Linked DNA regions of Candidatus Pseudothioglobus singularis PS1. The protein of the gene in region 1 binds, or shares a complex with, the protein of each later gene. Links are inferred from orthologs where the notes say so. Each region holds a gene or a part of one and is shown on either strand. Other genes may lie near its edges.

Region 1 (6,149 bases):
CAGGTCAGGTAGTGTAGACATTGTAGTTGTTGATTCAGTTGCTGCATTGACACCTAAGGCTGAAATTGAGGGTGAAATGGGAGCCTCTCATATGGGTTTGCAAGCAAGGCTGATGTCACAGGCATTAAGAAAACTGACATCAAACATTAAAAGAACTAACACGATGGTGATCTTTATTAATCAGCTTCGCATGAAAATTGGAGTCATGTTTGGCAATCCTGAGACCACTACTGGTGGAAACGCGCTCAAGTTTTACGCTTCAGTGAGGTTGGATATTCGAAGAATTGGAGCCATAAAGAAAGGTGATGAAATCCTTGGTAATGAAACCCGAGTCAAGGTTCTCAAAAATAAAGTTGCCCCTCCTTTTAAGAAGGCAGAATTTCAAATTTTATATAATCAAGGAATATCTCGAGAAAGTGAGATTATTGATTTAGGAGTAGAACTTGGATTTGTTGAGAAAGCAGGTGCGTGGTATAGCGTCGATGGTGAGAGAATTGGCCAGGGTAAAGACAATGCTCGTGAGTACCTCAAAGAACATACAGATATGAGTCAAGGGCTTGAAATAAAAATTCGTGAAAAATTGATGAGTAGCGATCATGACGACTCCGAATCATCAGATTAGATGCTACTCTGCTGCATTAAAAATGTTGATGAGGCGTGAGCACTCTAAATTAGAATTATTTAATAAACTTCAACTTAAGGGCTATGATGATGAAATCATTGATAGTGCTATTACTCAATTAGTTGAACAAAATTACCAGAGTGATGAACGTTTTGCTGAAGCCTTTATTCTGATGCGCTTTAACCAGGGCAAGGGGCCAGTCAGAATTGCCTCAGAGCTAAAATTAAGGGGCATCAGTAGTTTTAATCTTTCTGATTTTGATTGGTTTAAATCTGCTAAAGAGATAAGGAAAAAAAAATTTGGAGATATCGTCTCCTTAGACTTTAAAGAGCAGGCAAAACAAAAGCGATTTCTGCAATCAAGAGGTTTTAACCTCGACCAAATAAATCAATCATTTTAAAAATCTAATAATAGACTAATTCCATCAATGAAATTTGAACTCATAAATACAAATGACAAGGCGCGCCTTGGAAGGCTTACTTTTGATCGAGGTGAAGTCAATACCCCTACTTTCATGCCCGTAGGTACTTATGGAGCAGTTAAGGCGATGACAGTTGAGGAAGTGAGGGGACTAGGCGCTGAAATTATACTAGGTAATACTTTTCATTTGTCTATTACCCCTTCAACAGAGGTCATCGAGGCTCACGGGGATCTTCATAATTTTATGAATTGGCAAGGTCCAATATTAACTGATTCAGGCGGTTTTCAGGTTTTTAGTTTAGGGAAAATGCGAAAAATAACTGAAGAGGGTGTTGCATTTCGCTCACCTAAGGATGGGTCATCAATTTTTATGGGGCCAGAAGAGTCAATGCAAATACAGCATAAGCTTGGCTCAGATATTGTCATGATATTTGATGACTGTACTGCTTACCCGGCAGAGAAAAAAGTTGTTGATCAGTCTATGCAGCTCTCTTTAAGATGGGCAAAGCGCTCATTGAACGAACACAAAAGATTAGATAATAAAAATGCTCTTTTTGGGATTGTCCAAGGTGGAATGCATAGAGAGCTTCGAATTCATTCTGCAGAGTCTTTAATTGAAATGGACTTTAATGGTTACGCCATAGGTGGTCTTTCAGTTGGAGAGCCCAAAGAAGAAATGATGGAGGTCCTGAGTTATCTTCCAGATCATATGCCTAAAGATAAACCTAGATATCTAATGGGGGTTGGCACCCCACTAGACTTAGTAGAAGGAGTAGCGTCAGGTGTGGATATGTTTGACTGCGTCATGCCATCTCGCAATGCTAGAAACGGATACCTATTTACCTCTGAGGGCGTCGTAAAAATTCGTAATGCAAAATACAAAAAAGATACTGGCCCACTAGATCCAAATTGCACTTGTTCGACTTGTAGCAATTACTCTAGGTCATATCTTCATCACCTCCAAAAAACTAATGAAATTTTAGGTTCCCGCTTAAATACACTTCACAACCTTTTTTATTATCAAGAATTAATGCAATCCATAAGGAGTGCAATTCAAGCAAATACATTCTCTACCTTTAGGAAAAGTTTCTTAGCCTCTCAAGAAACTTAACTAGCTTGCTAAAGCTTTTCAGAGTCAACAGGATTCCTTATAAAATATTCATCTAGAAGCGCCCTGGCTAATGGTGCAGCTTTTGAGCTACCACTGCCAGCATTTTCAACAATAATTGCTATCGCCACTTTTGGGTTTTCTATTGGCGCGTAGCCAGTAAATAGAGCATGATCTCTTAATTTTTCATCAATATTATCGGCAATATATTTTTCCTCAGGGTCTAGGCCAAAGACTTGTGCTGTTCCTGTTTTTCCAGCCAGGGTGTAGCTTAGTTTATTGTTTAATCTCTTTGCTGTTCCTAGTTTGCCATAAACGGTCTGTCTCATCGCCTTTTCAATTAAATCCCAGTTGCTTATATCTTTGATAGGTATCTGCTTTGATTGGACCTGTGATTCAAGGTAAGACTCTCCATTTTTAGATTGAGTATGCATGAGAACTCTTGGCGTATAAAGCTGCCCCTTGTTTGCTATTGCCCCTGTTGCCAATGCTAACTGCATTGGACTTGCAGTCATAAATCCTTGACCTATTCCGGTGATGAGGGTCTCACCCCTATACCATGGCTCATCTTTGTTGATTTTTTTCCATTCTCTTGATGGTAGAATACCACCTAACTCACCTGGAATATCAATACCTGTTTTCTTGCCGAATTGAAAGAGAGAAAGGCTCTCATGAATTTGGTCAATTCCCATTTTATAAGCCAAGTCATAAAAAAAGACATCACAAGATTGAGCAATTGCCTCAATAGTGTCAACACTGCCATGACCAGTTCGCTTCCAATCATTAAATTTTCTAGAATAATTAGAGAGCTTATAAAAACCTGGGCAAAAAGTTGTATGCTTTATGGTTATATTTTTTTGTTCAAGTCCTGCAAGCGCTACCATTGGTTTAATGGTTGACCCAGGAGGATATAGCCCCTTAGTACTCCTATCAAAAAGAGGCAGATCTTCATTATTTTTAAGCTCATCATACTGCTTAACTGATATTCCATCGACAAACCAATTAGGATCAAAAGAGGGGGTGCTAACTAAGCTAATCACTGAGCCATCTGTAACATCAATAAGCGCAATAACACCTCTAGTGTCGCCTAAAAGGGATTCTGCTTTTATTTGTAAATCGATATCAATATTCAGATAGATGTCTTGACCAGGGATAGAAGGATCAATGACTTTTGAGTCTACAACTCTTCCTGCAACATTTCTTTCAATCTGTTTAATACCTGATCTTCCATGAAGTAAGTTTTCATATTGCCTTTCAATACCAATCTTCCCTACAAAACTTGTACCAGCATAATTTTTCTTGTCATATTTACTTTTATCTTCCTTACTCATAGCAGCAACATAACCAATAAGGTGTGAGCTAGAGGCGCCATAGGGATAAACGCGATGAAAGTAGGGCTCAATTTCAACACCTGGCATTTGGTTATTAACCAGAAATGATGAGGCTTCAGATTCAGGAAGATTAAACTTGATTGGAATGTTATGAAATTTTTTAAAGCGATTTAAATTTTTATTAAACTTTTCAATATCAATTGCATCAATGTAATCATTGATTTCTAGTTCAACAAGAGTGTCATTTAAATTAGTGACTTTCTCAGGAGTTATGGTCAATCTATAACCAAATTCATTCGTCGCTAAAACCTTTCCATTACGATCTAAGATATCACCCCTTATAGGCGTAATAGGAAGATTTTGCATTTGGTTTCCGAGTGCTTCTTCAACATAAAAATCATGCTTTGTTATTTGAAGATTAAAGAGCCTCAGTGTCAAAATTAAAGTCATTGAAAGCATAATGACTACAGAGAAAATAACTCTAGATCTGAATACTTTTTTTTCGCGCTTTAAATTCCCAATTTTATCCATAGCAAAAACTCAATTATTGCTTTAGTTTTGCCAACAAAAAGCGAACAACTGGCCACATCAAGGCGCCTGTAAATGGTACAAATAAGATGAGCCATTGGATTTGAAGACCTTGAACGACTAGATGCGTCATTAAAAATAATACGAGATAAATGAGTGAAGCAATAAACACATAGACCTGCTGGGTTGTCAAATTGGATACAAAAAAAGACTTCTTTACACTTAATATGAATGCAGAACTAACGATAAGCGCAAGTGCATTCTGTCCCAAGATAGCTCCTTGAAGAACATCTAAGAGTAAACCAAGTATCAACGCCGCACTGAAGATTCCATTACTATCAGAGTAAATCAGCCAGTAAATAAAAAACATTAATAACCAAAATGGTGAAATCAACTCAAGAATAATAGGCAGAGATATAGATCCTAAAATAAAAGCCAGAATCGTTACTTTTAGTAAGAGAAGGAGCTGTGTTTGATTAATCATTTTTATCCTTAACGATAAGAACTAATTCTAATTGATTCATATTTTGAGTGGGGTCAATAGAAACCCTCATAAACGATGAGTTAGGAGATTCATCAACTGATTTCACTCTTCCAACGGAATAGCCAGACGGATAAGAATTTCCAATACCACTGGTTACAAATATATCTCCAATCTTAATATCAGACTCTAGAGGAATAAATTCAACGACCATACCCTTTTCATTTGAGGCCAAGCCTTTCGTGATACCCCGCGCACCTGTTCTTGAGTTTTTTACAGGTATATGAAGGGTTGGGTCAGATAAGAGTTTTACGGTCGCAAATAAAGCCGTAACTTCTGTAACCTGACCGACAACTCCATCAGAGCCGATAACCAGGTCTGAGAGAGTAACAGCATCATTGAGACCTTTATTAATGATGATTTGCTTTGAGAGTCTTGACTGAGTGACTGATTTAATTCTTGCTAGCATGACGTTATGATCAGGAATCAAGTAGCTTGATTCAAGAAGTTTAGATATTTTTTGATTTTCTAAAGCTAAATTATTGTAGGTCTGAAGCTTAGCTTTAAGTTCAATCAGTTGCCCTTCAAGATAGTCATTTTGGGAGACAAGCAATTCATTTTCTGTGCCTTTGTCATTGACCCAATCAATAACATGGCCGGGTAAGTCAACAATGACATAAATTGGACTGAGAAGTGTAAGTGTAAAACGCTTAAAGTTATCTAGATATGAGAATCTAGCATCCAGAAAGATAAGAATTATAGAGAGCAATACAGGAACAAAAAGTTTTAAAAGTCGCATTATTAAGATCTCGACTTATGTTGAATCACTCTGCTGCCAAGAACCCCATATCATGTTGATTAATCATTTCTAGGGCTATTCCACCACCTCTAGCAACACAAGTGAGAGGATCATCTGCAATAGTGACCGGTAAATTTGTTTGACTGTGAATGAGTTTATCAAGTCCCTCAAGAAGGGCACCTCCACCCGTAATAACTAATCCATTTTGAGCAATATCAGATGATAATTCAGGCGGCGTTTGTTCTAACGCTGTCCTTAAAGCTGCAATAATCATTCCCAAAGGTTCGCTAAGAGCCTCTAGGATTTCAGAGTTTGTGACTTCAAAACTAACTGGGAGTCCAGTTGAAACAGCGCGTCCTCTAAATTCGTTTTTTCTAATAATTTTTGATTCAAAAGCGCTACCTACTTCTTCTTTAATCTGCTCAGCTGTAGCCTCACCAATAATAATTCCATGAACCCTTCTGACAAACTTTACAATGGTATCGTCAAAAACGTCCCCACCCACCCTGAGTGAGTCAGAATATACAATTCCATTAAGTGAAAGGATAGCAATTTCTGATGTTCCGCCTCCAATATCTAAAACCATTGCGCCAGATGCCTCTTCAATGGCCATGCCAGCACCCAATGCTGCAGCCATAGGCTCTTCAATTAGATAGACATCTCTTGCACCTGCGCCCACAGCACTTTCTTTAATGGCTCGTCTTTCAACTTGCGTAGCACCGCAAGGAACACAAATTAATACTTTAGGGCTAGGAGAAAAAAAACCTGACTTTAGTACCTTTTTCATGAAGAATTGAAGCATTTTTTCAGTTACCTTAAAGTCCGCAATTACGCCATCCTTCATGGGCCTGATTGCTTCA
Region 2 (2,866 bases), 280 kb from region 1 along the record:
ATCACAATAATAGGCCTTGCCATTTGAAAGGAGTTCGTTAATGACCTCATTGTAGCGCTCAGTTCTATCACTTTGATAGATTGGGCCTTCGTCATAGTCAAGACCCAGCCACTCCATTCCATCTAAAATGGCGTCTACAGAAGTCTGAGTTGATCGCTCTTGATCAGTATCTTCTATTCTCAGTAAGAACTTACTGCTTGTTTTTTTAGCCCAAAGCCATGCAAAAAGAGCAGTTCTGGCGCCGCCAATATGCAAATAACCTGTTGGTGAAGGTGCAAATCTCGATTTCATTAATTACTCTTTAAAAAACAATAGAAGTAGCTTTTGAACATTATAAAAATAAATTGATTGTTATTGATCCCTTCAAACAAATCAAAATGTTAAGTTAATTTTACACTGTTATAATATTCCTCCAACACCCAAATATACTTGCAAATTAATGGAATTCACTCAGCAAAACGCGAATACAAATACCATTATTTCAGTTGACGAATCCTCAATAACAATCTCACATTCCAAATTAAATAGGCCGTGCTTTGTTTCAGCTAATAAAGCTAGTGAAGTTTCAATCAAAAATTTAGGGGATATAGGAATAGAATTTTTATTTCCACTAGTTGTAAAAGACCCCATTGATCTATTAATTATTGGTACAGGAAATTCGCCAAAATTTCTCTCTCCTAAGCAGCAAATTGAACTCTCTGAATTTGGCCTTGGTGTTGAATGCATGAATAATTCATCGGCATGTTCAAGCTTCAACCTGCTCTTAGGAGATCTTAGGAAAGTTGGTTTATTGCTTTTATGATTGCTTTTTTATTAAAAAAGTTAGTCATCTTTTATAAATTCTTCAAAATTGACACGCCTCTTCTTATTCTTCTTATACTTCTATCATCTTTTGGGTTATTGATACTATATAGTAGCTCGGGAGGCTCTCTAAGCCTTGTCTATAGGCAGATGGTCCATCTTGGCCTTGCCACCTCTGTAATGCTTGTAATTGCTCAAATTCCGCCTATCATCATGCTAAGGTTTGCTCCCATATTAATGCTTTTGGGCATTTTTCTACTAATACTTGTTCTATTTTTTGGAAGCTCAGGAGGTGGCGCCCAGCGCTGGCTCGACCTTGGATTTGTTCGGTTTCAACCCTCTGAGCTAATGAAGATTATTGTTCCAATGACTATTGCAGCGATACTGAGTGAAAAAACGCTGCCTCCAAGGGCATTCCCAGTCATTATTTCATTCATAACAATCGTAACTGTTGTGCTATTGATTGCAAGACAGCCTGACCTTGGAACCTCTTTATTAATTGGCGCTTCAGGGGTGTATGTATTATTCTTCTCTGGGTTTAGAGTGATGCTAGTTAAAAATATTTGGCTCAACCTCGTTATTTTATCAAGCGCTCTTACAGGGTCACTCTATTTTGCGTGGAATTACCTGTTGATTGCTTATCAAAAAAGAAGAATTCTCACTCTGTTTAATCCTGAATCAGATCCACTTGGATCGGGTTATCACATCATTCAATCAAAAATTGCTATTGGCTCAGGCGGCTTTACAGGTAAAGGAATTGTGAGGGGCTCTCAGTCTCAACTTGATTTTGTACCTGAACAGTCCACCGACTTTATTTTCTCTGTTTTAGCCGAAGAACTTGGGTTCCTAGGGTTCATATTATTGATCCTAATCTATGCGCTTATTATTTACCGATGCATGAGTTTATCTCTTAGCTGCGAAGACAACTTCTCCAGACTTCTCGGGGCGAGCCTGACCTTCGTATTTTTTACCTATATTTTTGTGAATATAGGTATGGTATCTGGCCTCTTACCTGTTGTTGGAGTTCCATTACCTTTAGTGAGCTATGGCGGCTCATCTTTGATTACTCTTATGGCGAGTTTTGGAATTATTATGTCGATTCATAAACATAAAAGTCCAAGATATTTACAGTAACTCGTTATAATCAAATTGTTGAATACAATTACTTAAATTAGTTAACCTCTTCAATCAATCAAATACTGGGCAAATACAATCTCATGAAATCAAATATCTTCACATTTTTAAAATCTTTCTTTTTAATATTAATATTTTCAAATGTCATTGCCGAGGAGCCCCGTTTTTACATTCCTGACTCCCCTCCAATCGCAGCTAAGTCTTATGTTTTGATGGATCATAACTCTGGCAAAATTCTTGCGGGTGAAAATGAAAATGAAAGAAGATCTCCTGCCAGTTTGACTAAAATAATGACCTCTTATGTAATCTTCAAACGAATAAAAGAAGACTTTATTTCTCTTGATGATGAGGTCAAGATAAGTGAAAAAGCATGGAAAACGGGGGGCTCAAGAAGCTTTATTGAAGTCGGTAAAATGATCAAGCTTGAAGACCTGCTTATGGGTATGATTATTCAATCAGGCAACGACGCCTCAGTTGCTCTCGCAGAGCATGTAGCTGGCTCTGAGGGCACCTTTGTTTTATTTATGAATGATTATGCTCAAGAAATTGGCATGACAGACTCGCGCTTTGAAAATTCCTCAGGTTTACCTCACAAAGACCAGTATACAACAGCTAAGGATATGGCCCTCTTATCTTCAGCAATCATTAAAGAATTCCCTGATTTTTATGAATGGTATGGCCAAAAAGAATTCACCTATAACAACATTAAACAAATTAACCGCAACAAGTTATTGTTCACGGACAGTACCGTCGATGGTTTAAAAACGGGCTGGACTGAGAAGGCGGGATACTGTCTTGTTACCAGTGCAAATCGCGTCGATATGAGGCTTATTTCAGTTGTACTAGGCTCTGCAAGCCCTGCCATCAGAACAGCTGAAACTGAGAAGCTGCTTGACTATGGTTTTCGCTTCTTTGAAACGCAATCAGTAAA

What was found. The genes of interacting proteins can lie anywhere in the genome.
Region 2: the proteins of mrdA (region 1) and rodA are in contact, whole or in part, in a crystal structure (PDB 6PL5), measured with the Thermus thermophilus proteins. The link is inferred for Candidatus Pseudothioglobus singularis PS1 from one-to-one orthologs. Residues at the interface, in WP_223903432.1 of Thermus thermophilus: Arg4, Ile5, His6, Leu8, Ala9, Phe12, Ala15, Leu16, Leu19, Gly20, Arg22, Ala23, Trp24, Leu26, Gln27, Val28, Tyr31, Tyr34, Leu36, Leu43, Thr45, Asp47, Lys156, Gln157, Gly158, Ser160, Val184, Leu201, Glu202; in WP_223903423.1 of Thermus thermophilus: Phe161, Val165, Phe168, Val169, Leu172, Pro198, Tyr199, Glu202, Tyr211, Arg212, Asp213, Gln220, Val221, Gln223, Ser224, Ile226, Ala227, Ile228, Gly229, Ser230, Gly266, Phe267, Val270, Leu274, Tyr277, Gly278, Leu281, Phe285, Leu289, Arg297.

The regions. Positions count from the first base shown.
Region 1 is NZ_CP006911.1:455,765-461,913, forward strand. What follows is about bases 1,588-4,584. They hold mrdA (penicillin-binding protein 2), read right to left. Parts: upstream 4,013-4,584; coding sequence 2,162-4,012; downstream 1,588-2,161. Other genes in these bases: tgt (tRNA guanosine(34) transglycosylase Tgt), read left to right, coding at 1,588-2,153; mreD (rod shape-determining protein MreD), read right to left, coding at 4,026-4,493; mreC (rod shape-determining protein MreC), read right to left, coding at 4,486-4,584. Outside these bases: recombinase RecA, read left to right, coding at 1-622; W908_RS02295 (regulatory protein RecX), read left to right, coding at 597-1,022; more of tgt, read left to right, coding at 1,041-1,587; more of mreC, read right to left, coding at 4,585-5,289; W908_RS02320 (rod shape-determining protein), read right to left, coding at 5,315-6,149. UniProt on the Escherichia coli protein: Catalyzes cross-linking of the peptidoglycan cell wall. Responsible for the determination of the rod shape of the cell. Is probably required for lateral peptidoglycan synthesis and maintenance of the correct diameter during lateral and centripetal growth.
Region 2 is NZ_CP006911.1:741,328-744,193, reverse strand. It holds rodA (rod shape-determining protein RodA), read left to right. Parts: upstream 1-798; coding sequence 799-1,935; downstream 1,936-2,866. Other genes in the region: W908_RS03795 (D-alanyl-D-alanine carboxypeptidase family protein), read left to right, coding at 2,019-2,866; W908_RS03805 (Mth938-like domain-containing protein), read left to right, coding at 440-802; gltX (glutamate--tRNA ligase), read right to left, coding at 1-291. UniProt on the Escherichia coli protein: Peptidoglycan polymerase that is essential for cell wall elongation. Also required for the maintenance of the rod cell shape. Functions probably in conjunction with the penicillin-binding protein 2 (mrdA).